2 regions of the Arvimicrobium flavum genome follow, and region 2 is predicted to be linked to the other one. Evidence: riboswitches for the same ligand, from Rfam matches in the RefSeq annotation. Region 2 holds a riboswitch; the other holds the start of a gene.
What was found. Region 2 has a riboswitch for S-adenosylmethionine ahead of metA (homoserine O-acetyltransferase MetA). Riboswitches for the same ligand answer to the same signal wherever they lie in the genome.
Positions count from the first base shown of each region.

Region 1 (5,664 bases), 350 kb from region 2:
CCGGCAAAACCGCTTCCCAGGATCTGTTTGGCCGAGGCGTGCTCGCGCTCACCATCGACCAGGGCGCGCACATGCAGCGGTACCAGGGCATCGTCCAGCTGGACGGCACCTCCTTCGAAGAGGCCGCGCGAAGTTATTTCCGGCAGTCGGAACAGATTCCGACCACGGTCCGCCTGGCTGTGGCCCGGCAGCGGCTTCCCGGCGACCGCGGCGAGCACTGGCGGGCCGGCGGCCTGCTGGCGCAATTCCTGCCGGCAGCCCCTGAGCGCCTCCGGCTTCCTGATCTTCCCGGCGGGGATGGGGACGGGGGGCATGCGGCCGATCCGACGGACGATTCCTGGAGGGAGGTGCAACTCCTCGTCGACACGATCGAGCCAACCGAGATGATCGATCCGACGGTCGGCGCCGAGCGCCTGCTCTTCCGTCTCTTCCACGATCATGGCGTGCGCGTCTTCCCGGCTGTCCGCATCGCTGACGAATGCAGTTGCTCGCGAGACAAGATCCGCGGCATCCTCGACGGCTTCTCCGCCGAGGAGATCAGCGAGAGCGTCGAAGAGGGCCGGATTCGCGTCGACTGCGAGTTCTGTTCGAAGTGCTACGAATTCGATCCAACCGAATTCACGGCGGTCGAGTAGTCAGTTCACCGTCCGCGACCGGTCCGGCAGATCCAGCGAGAAGGCGGGGATGTCGATGTTGAACATCTCGCCGCTGGCATTGCGCATGGTGTAGTGGCCAACCATGATTCCCGAGGGCGTGGAAAGCGGGCAGCCCGACGTGTACTGATAGCTGTCTCCGGGATTGAGTTCCGGTTGCTCTCCGACCACGCCGGGCCCGCGCACCTCCTCGATGCGTCCCGTCCCGTCGGTGATGTGCCAGTATCGCGAAAGCAGCTGGACGAATTCAGCCGACTGGTTGTCGATCGTCACGCGGTAGGCCCAGAAGTAGCGTCTCTCTTCGGGAGCCGACCGATCGACGAGATAGAATGGCTCGACACTGACTTCGATCTGGCGCGTGACGGCACGGTACATGCTGGCTTCCTCTGGCGCGGAAGACTAGCAGGTTCGGGAAGCGACGGTTAGCTGTCTTTGGCGCGCTCCCGGGCGCGTCGTGGCGGTCCGGGAGCGCGATGCGCCTCAGGCTGCCCGCAGCGCCGCATCCAGATCCTCGAGCAGGTCGTCCACGTCTTCCAGGCCGACCGAAAGCCGAAGTGTTCCTGCGCCGATGCCGAGCTCCGCCCGCGCCTCGTCCGTCAGGTTCTTGTGCGTGGTCGTGGCCGGATGCGTGATCAGGCTCTTGGCGTCGCCGAGATTGTTGGAGATCTTGACGATCTTCAGCCCGTTGACGAAGCGGAACGCCTCGGCTTTGCCGCCCTCGACGTCCAGACATATCAGCGTCGAGCCGCCTCGCATCTGCCGCTTGATCAGATCTGCCTGCGGATGGTCGGGCCGGCCCGGATAGATGAGCCGCGCGATCGATTTGTGTTCGGCGAGGAAGTCGGCGAGGCGGGCAGCGCTTTCGGTCTGCTGCTTGACGCGCACCGGCAGCGTCTCGAGGCCCTTCAGCAACGTCCATGCATTGAACGGCGAAAGGCTGGGGCCCGTATGCCGGAAATAGTCGTGCAGGTTCTCGTCGATCCATTTCTTGTCGGAGAGAACGACGCCGCCGAGGCAGCGGCCCTGGCCATCGATATGCTTGGTTGCCGAGTACACGACGACGTGGGCGCCAAGTTCCAGCGGCTTCTGCTGCAGCGGTGTCGCGAAAACGTTGTCGACGACCAGCCGGGCGTCGATCGCACGCGCGATCTTCGCGACGGCCGCGATGTCGATGACCTCCAGGGTCGGGTTGGTGGGGCTTTCGAGGAAGAAGAGCTTGGTGTTCGGACGCACCGCCTTTTCCCAGTTGGCGATGTCGGTTCCGTCGACCAGTGTCGACTCGATCCCGTAACGCGGCATCAGCGTCTCGATGATCCAGCGACAGGAGCCGAACATGGCACGCGCTGCGATCACATGGTCGCCGGCCTTGAGGCTGCAGAGCAGCGCCATGGCGACCGCGGCCATGCCCGAACCTGCGGCGCGCGCCTCCTCGGCTCCCTCCAGAGCGCACATGCGGCGTTCGAACATGTCGACGGTGGGGTTGGCGTAGCGCGAGTAGACGAAGCCTTGGGTCTCGCCCTTGAAGCGCGCCTCCGCAGCTTCCGCCGTGTCGTAGACGAAGCCCTGCGTCAGGTAGATCGCCTCCGACGTTTCACCGAATTCCGACCGCAGCGTGCCGCCGTGGACCAAGGCGGTCTGTGGCCGCCAGCTCTTCTCGATCTTGCTCATCGCCTAAACCCAAAAAACAAAAAAACCGGCCGCAAAAGTCGCGAACCGGTTTCATCTCGGCCCTTTAGCGACTTGTTTAACGTGGCTGCAAGCCGACCGGCAAATCACCACGGGATAACTTTCCCTTAACGCTGGCTCATGCTTGCGTCAACGTCTTTGATCATGAAAGGTCCCGCGCCAAACAATGGAGCAAACGGCTTGCGGCAGACAGGCATTCTTCCAGACGAGGCTATCCAGGCGCTGTTCGCCTCCGGTGCGCTGGCCTCGGCGCGGCCTCTTGATGGCGATCAGATCCAGCCGGCCAGCCTCGACCTTCGCCTGGGCGAAAAGGCCTACCGGGTTCGGGCCAGCTTCCTTCCGGGACCCGGCAGCCTGGTCGCCGACAAGTTGGACCGGCTGAAGCTGCACGAGATCGACCTGACCCAGGGCGCAGTCCTGGAGACCGGTTGCGTCTACATCGTGCCGCTGCTGGAGACGCTGGCGCTGCCGTCGGACATCTCGGCTTCGGCCAACCCGAAGAGTTCGACCGGCCGGCTCGATATATTCACCCGCGTCATGACCGATCGCGGCCAGGAGTTCGACAAGATCGCCGCGGGCTATCACGGGCCGCTCTACATCGAGGTCAGCCCGCGGACGTTTCCGATCGTCGCGCGCGCCGGCTCCCGCCTGTCGCAGATCAGGTTCCGCACCGGCCAAGCGATGCTGTCGGAAGCCCAACTCGCCGATCTTCATCAACGCGAGACGCTCGTCGCCGTCGATCAGCCCAACATAACCGGCGGCGGCATCGCACTGTCGATCGACTTGCGCGGCGGCAGCGACGACCTCATCGGCTACCGCGGCAAGCACCACACGGCGGTCATCGACGTCGACAAGCGGGCCGCACATGACGTGCTCGATTTCTGGGAGCCGCTCTACGGTCGCGGCAGCGGCGAGCTGATCCTCGATCCGGACGAGTTCTACATCCTCGTCTCGCGCGAGGCGGTGCACGTGCCGCCCCTCTACGCGGCGGAGATGACTCCCTTCGATCCGCTGGTCGGCGAGTTCCGCGTCCACTATGCAGGCTTCTTCGATCCTGGCTTCGGCCATTCGGCGGCCGGCGGCACCGGCAGCCGCGCCGTCCTCGAGGTGCGCAGCCATGAGGTGCCGTTCATCCTAGAACATGGCCAGATCGTCGGCCGTCTCGTCTACGAGCACATGCTGGCGCGGCCGAAGGCGCTCTACGGGGTCGACCTGGGCTCGAACTACCAGGCGCAGAACCTCAAACTGTCGAAGCATTTTCGGTCCTGAGACCCGGAGTTGGGAGCACGCCATCACGGTGAGCCGAGGGCAACCATTGGCCCAGAGGCCATGGACGCTGGCGTGACTGCCGAAAGCGGCCTATGAAATCGCCGCCAAATCCCGGAGCGCAATCATGTTCGAAACCTTGCAGCCGGCCGCGCCGGACAAGATCCTGGCCCTCATCGGCCTGTTCCGCGACGATCCGCGCCCCAACAAGGTCGACCTGGGCGTCGGCGTCTACAAGGATCCGGAGGGGCGCACGCCTGTCATGCGCGCGGTCCGCGCGGCGGAGCGGAGGCTCTACGACGAGCAGGGCTCGAAGAGCTATGTGGGCCTCGCGGGCGACCCCGGTTTCAACACCGCCATGGTCAGTCTCGTGTTCGGGCCCGGCGCCGACACGTCGCGCCTGCGTGCGGTCCAGGCTCCGGGCGGTTCCGGTGCGCTTCGCGTCATCGCAGAACTGCTGCATCGTTCGCGTCCGCAAGCCACCGTCTGGATTTCCGATCCGACGTGGCCGAACCACGTGCCGATCCTGAATGCGGCCGGGCTGAAGACCGCCTCCTATCCCTATTTCGATGCCGCCACCGGGACGGTGCGTTTCGATGCGATGATGGCGGCGCTCGGCGACGCCGCAGCAGGCGACGTCGTTCTCCTCCACGGCTGCTGCCATAATCCGACCGGCGCAGATCTCACCCATGCCCAGTGGAGCGCGCTCGCGGACCTGCTGGTCGAGCGTCAACTGTTTCCGTTCGTCGATATCGCCTACCAGGGCTTCGGCGACGGCCTCGATGCCGACGCTGCCGGATTGCGCCTGCTCGCCGCCCGGGTGCCGGAACTCGCGGCCGCCTCGAGCTGCTCCAAGAACCTTTCCGTGTACCGCGACCGTGTGGGAGCTGCGATACTTCTCGGCCGCACCCCGGCGGAGGCCGACACGGCGCTCAGCCAATTGCTCTCGGTTGCCCGCGGAATGTATTCGATGCCGCCCGACCATGGCGCTGCGGTGGTGCGCATCATCCTGTCCGATCCGGCGCTTCGCGCCGAATGGGAGGGCGAGCTGGACGAAATCCGCGCGCGCATGATCCGCCTGCGCGAGGGTTTTGCGGATGCGCTCCGCCGACAGTCCAACTCCGACCGGTTCGATTTCGTGGCCCGTCATCGCGGCATGTTCTCGCGTCTTGGCCTGACCGTCGAGCAGGTGGCGCGGCTGCGCGAGAAGCATGGCGTCTACATGGTGGACGACAGTCGCATCAACGTCGCCGGACTGCCGGACGACCGCCTCGACGATCTGGCCAAGGCGGTGGTTTCGGTCCTGGACTGACCGACCGCCTCCAGGACACGGAGTATGTCCGCCATTCCCCGGCCATGCTCCTTGGCGACATTTGTCGCCGTTGACGGACCGCGCGCCTCGGTTCGTCGGGCAATGCAGCGCAGTTGGAGTGACGAATGGCTGACCATGGTTCCGTGCTGGCGGTAATTCCGGCGCGCGCAGGGTCCAAGGGACTGCCGGGCAAGAACATCATCGATTTCCACGGCCGCCCTCTCATCGAATGGACCATCCGCGCCGCGCGCGAGTCCGGGTGCTGCGACACCGTGCTGGTGTCGACCGACGGCCAGGATATCGCCGACAAGGCCATCGAAGCGGGTGCGTTCGTGCCCTGGCTGCGGCCTGCCCACCTGTCGGACGACAAGGCGTCGTCGATATCCGTCGTGCTGCACGCACTGGAGCAGTTTCCAGCAAGGACGGTGATCCTGCTGCAGCCGACCTCTCCGCTACGCACTGCGACCGACATCTCGGCCTGCTTCGATCTTCACGTGGCGACGGGACGGCCGGTGGTTTCGGTCTCCCCGGCAAAGCCGTGGCTGTTTGCCAAGGCCGCGGATGGCCGGATCAGCCCTGCGCTCGAATTTGCCGCCCAGCGTCAGGACGCCGAGTTCGTCGCACCCAACGGGGCGGTCTATGTGTTCGACGCCGATTACCTGCGGTCGGGCAGGACATGGTGGGAGGACGCGGTCGCCTATACGATGCCGGTCGAGCGGTCGATCGACATCGATACGCCCCACGATC
Region 1 is NZ_JAQGPN010000001.1:4,409,815-4,415,478, reverse strand. It holds gene PD284_RS21335 (Hsp33 family molecular chaperone) at 1-635, shown strand, start outside; gene apaG (Co2+/Mg2+ efflux protein ApaG) at 636-1,028, opposite strand; gene PD284_RS21325 (O-succinylhomoserine sulfhydrylase) at 1,134-2,321, opposite strand; SAM riboswitch at 2,366-2,442, opposite strand; gene PD284_RS21320 (2'-deoxycytidine 5'-triphosphate deaminase) at 2,484-3,608, shown strand; gene PD284_RS21315 (amino acid aminotransferase) at 3,733-4,917, shown strand; gene PD284_RS21310 (acylneuraminate cytidylyltransferase family protein) at 5,043-5,664, shown strand, end outside.
Region 1: another riboswitch for S-adenosylmethionine. It lies ahead of PD284_RS21325 (O-succinylhomoserine sulfhydrylase); the one in region 2 lies ahead of metA (homoserine O-acetyltransferase MetA).

Region 2 (5,664 bases):
GGGCGCACCCAGCGCAGGGTTTCACCGCCCCGCCCCTCCAGCTTGCCATAACGCAAGCCCTTCGGCCCCGACGAGCCGCCCCAGCGCATGGATTTCGGCCAAGGGAAGTTGCGGATGACCGCAGGCACCAGTTCCGCAATGATCTCTTCAGCGCCGCGGCCCTGCTTGACGATATGGGCGACGTAGAAGTCGCCCTTCTTCGGGTCGGTGTGGACATGCGCCTGGCTGATGTCGCTCAAACCGGCGGAGCGCAAAAAGCCCTGGATCGCCTGTTCCGGCGCCTTGGTGCTGGGTCCCCTTTTCTCCTCTCGCACGTCCTTCGAGCGCGCGGTCAGCCCACGAACGTCCAGCGTCAGGCGGCGCGGGGTCCAGTATTCCTGGCAGCCTTCATAGGTGAGACCGGCCTCGACGAGACCGTCCGTGACCATCTTGCGCAGATCGCCCGCCGCCTTGCGCTGCATGCGTGCGGGGATTTCCTCGGAACGGAGTTCAAGCAGAAGATCGGGCATGATCACGCGGCCTGTCGAGAAAGGTTGGCGCCGCCGGCGTCGGTCAGCAGGAAGGCTTCGCCGCAGGCTTTCGCGAGATTGCGCACGCGCAGGATGTAGCTCTGGCGCTCGGTGACGGAGATGACGCCACGGGCGTCGAGCAGGTTGAAGACGTGGCTCGCCTTGATCGCCTGGTCGTAGGCCGGCAGCACCATGCGATGCAGCGCCTGGTTCTCGCCTTCGCGCGGCGCGCCGGCTGCCAGCAGCGCCTTGCACTCGGCTTCTGCGTCCTCGAAGTGCTTCAGCAGCATCGCGGTGTTGGCGAACTCGAAGTTGTGGCGGGAATACTCCTGCTCGGCCTGCAGGAAGACCTCGCCATAGGTGACCTTCTCGTCGCCCTCGCGGCCGTTGAAGTTGAGGTCGTACACGTTGTCGACGCCCTGCACATACATGGCCAGCCGCTCCAGCCCGTAGGTGAGTTCGCCCGCAACCGGCGCGCATTCGATGCCGCAGACCTGCTGGAAATAGGTGAACTGCGACACCTCCATGCCGTCGCACCAGCACTCCCAGCCGAGGCCCCAGGCGCCCAGCGTCGGGCTCTCCCAGTCGTCCTCGACAAAGCGGATGTCATGCACCAGCGGGTCGATGCCGATCGCCTCCAGCGAGCCCAGATAGAGCTCCTGCAGGTTCGGCGGGTTGGGCTTCAGGATCACCTGGTACTGGTAGTAATGCTGGAGACGGTTCGGATTTTCGCCGTAGCGGCCGTCCTTGGGGCGACGCGACGGCTGCACATAGGCGGCGTTCCACGGCTTGGGTCCAAGCGCGCGAAGCGTCGTGGCCGGATGGAACGTGCCGGCGCCGACCTCCATGTCGTAGGGCTGCAGCACGACGCAACCTCGCTCGGCCCAGTAGTTGTGCAGGGTCAGGATCAGGCCCTGAAACGAGCGGCTGGGATCGGAATAGTTCGGCTGCGACACGGGTGGACTGAGCCTCAAGGGTAACAGGGGGCAGGAATTGAGGCCCCTCGTAGTGCGATGGCTTTTTGGGGTCAAGCATCGCCGGCTTCGCCATTCGCCCGGACGGCGCACCGCGCGACCAATTTTCAACCAGAGGCTGGGCGTTCGTACCCCATTGTAACTTTGCATGCTGCCGTCTAGATATGCCCCAACATCCAGAGTTGGGCCGACGCCCGACGCCAACCTGCCTTCCGGGCAAGGTGGCGCTCCCGCAGGGGAGGATGTGGCCGGACCGGCAACCAAGCGGATCAAGCCACAGCGTCTGTCCTCCCGGTGAATGTAAAGGACAGACACGCAAGATGCCGATCAAGATACCGAACGATCTTCCCGCCCGCACCACGCTGGAGGCCGAGGGCGTGATGGTGATGCGCGAGGCAGAGGCCGTGCGCCAGGACATCAGGCCGCTGAAGATCGCGCTGCTCAACCTGATGCCGAACAAGATCAAGACCGAGACGCAATTCGCGCGCCTGCTCGGCGCCACTCCGCTGCAAGTGGAGCTGACGCTGGTGAAGATCACCAACCATGTCGCCCGCAACACGCCGAGCGACCACATGATTTCCTTCTACCGCGACTGGGAGGACGTCCAGTCCGAGAAATTCGACGGTTTCATCGCCACTGGCGCGCCGGTGGAGACGCTGCCGTTCGAGCAGGTGACATACTGGGACGAGCTACGCCGCATCTTCGACTGGACGCAGACGCACGTGCACGCATCCTTCAACATCTGCTGGGGCGCCCAGGCTGCCGTGCATCACTTCCACGGCATGCCCAAGTACGATCTTCCGCAGAAGGCCTTCGGCGTCTACCGGCACCGCAACCTAGAGCCCGCATCTCCCTACCTGCGCGGGTTCTCGGACGACTTTTCGATTCCGGTGTCGCGCTGGACCGAAGTGCATCGGGACGACATACCGCCGGCCAGCGGCATCAAGGTGCTGATGGAATCCGACGAGGCGGGGCTGTGCCTTCTCGACGACCCGGCGCACCGGTCGCTGCACATGTTCAATCACATCGAGTATGATTCCGGCTCTCTGGCCGAGGAGTACTTTCGCGATCGCAACGCCGACGCCCCCATCGCGCTGCCGCGCAATTACTTTCCGCATGACGACCCGACGCGCCAGCCCGAGAACCGCTGGCGCAGCCACGCGCATCTCCTGTTCGGCAACTGGATCAACCAGCTCTACCAGACGACGCCGTTCGATCTCGCGGACGTCGGGAGGAAGTAAGTCGTCGCTGGCCGGCAACGCGCCCGGCATGGCCACAAGGGTGGCGCGAGATCGCCCCTCCAGACGCTCCCCGCCTCAGTTCGGCGCCGGCAACACCAGCTCCTGGCCTGGCACCAGCCGGCCGGGATCGCCTTGCAGCTGCGGGTTCAGGTTCAATATCTCGATATAGCGGTTGCCGTTGCCGAGCACCTCGTTGGCAATCGACCACAGCGACTGCCCGCGCAGGACCGTATAGGCGGCAGGCGTCGCTTTCACGCTATCGGTCCGCAATTCGGTCCGCTTCTCCTGCTTGGGCGGTTCGGCGGGCTCGACCGCCGGCGGCTCGGCTCCGACCGGCTGACCTGCCGTCGCCTTGTCTGGAACCGGCGGCAGCCCCTCGGCGAGCTTCTTCTGGACATTGGCCAGAACGTCCGGCTCCGGCTTCAGGTCGCGTGCGTGGCTCCACTGGAAGGTCGCCTCCAGCCGGCGGCCAACGCGCCAGTAGGCATCGCCCAGATGATCGTTGAGGACCGGGTCGTCGGGCTTCAGAGAGACGGCGCGCTCGAGCTCGCGGACAGCGTCCTCGTAGCGGCCGAGCCTATAGAACGCCCAACCGAGGGAATCGACGATGTAGCCGTCGCTCGGCCTCAGATCGACCGCCTTCTGGATCATGCCAAGGGCCTCGTCCAGGTTCATGCCCATGTCGACCCATGAATAGCCGAGGTAATTCAGGACCTGAGGCTGGTCGGGCTGAAGTTCGAGCGCCTTGCGGAAATTGGGCTCGGCCTTCGGCCACTGCTTCAGCCGCTCGTAGGCAATGCCGCGCTGGTAATAGATGTTCCAGACCGATGTCGATGCACCGTCCTTGCGCTCGCCGATGTGGCCCGATTCGATGCGCCGGGCGGCGGCGTCATAGAGCTTCGCCGAGTCCGCGTACTTTTCCTGCGAGCCGTAGACCCCGCCAAGCGCCAGATAGGCGCGCAGGTCGTTTGGATCGCTGTCGAGCAACTTCTTGAGATCCGCCTCGGCCTCGGCATGGCGATCGAGATCGGCAAGGTTCAGCCCGAGTTGCAGGTCGGCGGCCCGGCGCATCGGCGAATCCTTGGGGATCCGACGATAGAGCGCGATGGCGCCCTCGGCGTCCTGCTGCTGTTCGGCGAAGCCGGCCAGTTGCAGCAGCGCGGCATCGCTGTCCGGCCGCAGAGCCAGGGCAAGGCGCAGATAGAGGCGCACGAAAGGCTCGCCACCGCCGCGGTTCAGCGCGCTGCCAAGATCGAGCAGCACCTCGGACGCGCCGTCTGGAGTGGATTCGACGACGGGGGGGATCTTTTCACCGGCTTCCACCTTGGCGCGCAGCTGGTTGATGGCCACGCGGCCCGCTGCGAACTGCTCGGCCATGTCGAGCGCCTTGAGCGCGCCCGCCTTGTCCCCCTTGCGGGCGAGGAAACCGGCATAGGCTTCAGCGGCCCGCAGGTAGGTGTCCGGGGCTGAGCCACCCGAGACGAGGTCGGACACCGTCTCTTCAAACGCTTCGCCGGCCTCCTTCTCCAGACCGGAAGCCTCGGCGATCAGGGCGCGGTGATAGGTCTTGAAGAGCGAATACCATTCGGGTCCTTCAAGCTGGTCGATCGCCTCGAGCGCGCCCTTGCCGTCTCCTGCGCCCTGTTTCGCCCAGGCGGAAAGCAGCCTCGAGATGAGGCGGTCGAGATCGGATTCCAGCGCCAGCTTGAGCATCGTCTGCGCAGCGTCGTAGCGGCCCTTGCGGATATCCTCGACAGCGAGCGCCACCCGCGAGAAGCGTTCGACCTCCGCCACCGTCTTCAGTTTTTCGGCATAAGGCAGCGACGCCTCGAACTGCCCATCGGAGATGAGCGCCAGCATCAGGCTCTGCTGCATGGCCTGGTTGTCGGGATCGAAGCTGAGGGCGCGCTTGTAGTAAGCGATGGCGCCATTGAGATCGTTGTCGACTTCAGCCACGCGCGCAGCCAGGAATGCTCCCGAGAACGAATTGATGGCGACCGGCTCGGTGGCCGCGGCCTGCTTCGCTTGCCCTCCGGCACTCGAGAGGAGCAGGGTTGCGAGCGCCGCCAGCGCCGTGCGCGACAACGAAGATTTCTGGCGCATTCTGTCCCTTTCCAGTTCCAGCGCCCGGCGCTGGACTTAGCAGCCGCTATTCCGCGAAAAGCATGGCCTTTTTGCGATACAGGTCAATCGGCGGCCGATCATAACATCGTCAGCCACGCCGCGGCATGCCTTATTCTACACGAGGCTGACGCCGTTGCGCGATCGCTGTTTGCACGGATGCTCTTTGCCGAAAGCCACATGACGGCAGGCTATGCCGTCATGCTTAGCGCTTGGTTTAAACCGCGCGGCTGATACAGAATTCGATCACTTCGATGAGCGCCGCCTTCTGAGGCGTGGCTGGCAGAGGCGCCAGCGCGTCCCTGGCAATCTCGCCGAAGTGGCGGGCGCGGCCGACCGTATCGGCGATCGCGCCGTAGCGGGCCATCAGGCCGATGGCCTTTTCAAGCGAAGCGTCGTCAGCTTCGTTGTTCTCGATCGCCGCCTTCCAGAACTCGCGCTCGGAGGCGGTGCCGCGCCGGTAGGCCAGGATCACCGGGAGCGTGACCTTGCCCTCGCGAAAATCGTCGCCGACGTTCTTGCCGAGATCCGTGCTGTTGCCGCCATAGTCGAGCGCATCGTCGATCAGCTGGAACGCCAGACCGAGGTTCATGCCGTAGGATCGCAGCGCGGCGCGGTCGTTCTTGGACGCCGACGCGATGACGGGGCCGACCTCGGCTGCCGCCGAGAACAGCGCCGCGGTCTTGGCCTTGATCACCGAAAAATGCTCGTCCTCGGTCGTTTCGAGGTTCTTGGCGGCGGCAAGCTGCATGACCTCGCCTTCGGCGATGATCGAGGCGGCCGAAGAAAGGATGTCCAGCGCGTCGAGAGAGCCGACAT
Region 2 is NZ_JAQGPN010000001.1:4,057,622-4,063,285, forward strand. It holds gene glyS (glycine--tRNA ligase subunit beta) at 1-509, opposite strand, end outside; gene PD284_RS19675 (glycine--tRNA ligase subunit alpha) at 512-1,465, opposite strand; SAM-I-IV-variant riboswitch at 1,651-1,757, shown strand; gene metA (homoserine O-acetyltransferase MetA) at 1,804-2,724, shown strand; gene PD284_RS19685 (tetratricopeptide repeat protein) at 2,800-4,827, opposite strand; gene PD284_RS19690 (polyprenyl synthetase family protein) at 5,063-5,664, opposite strand, start outside.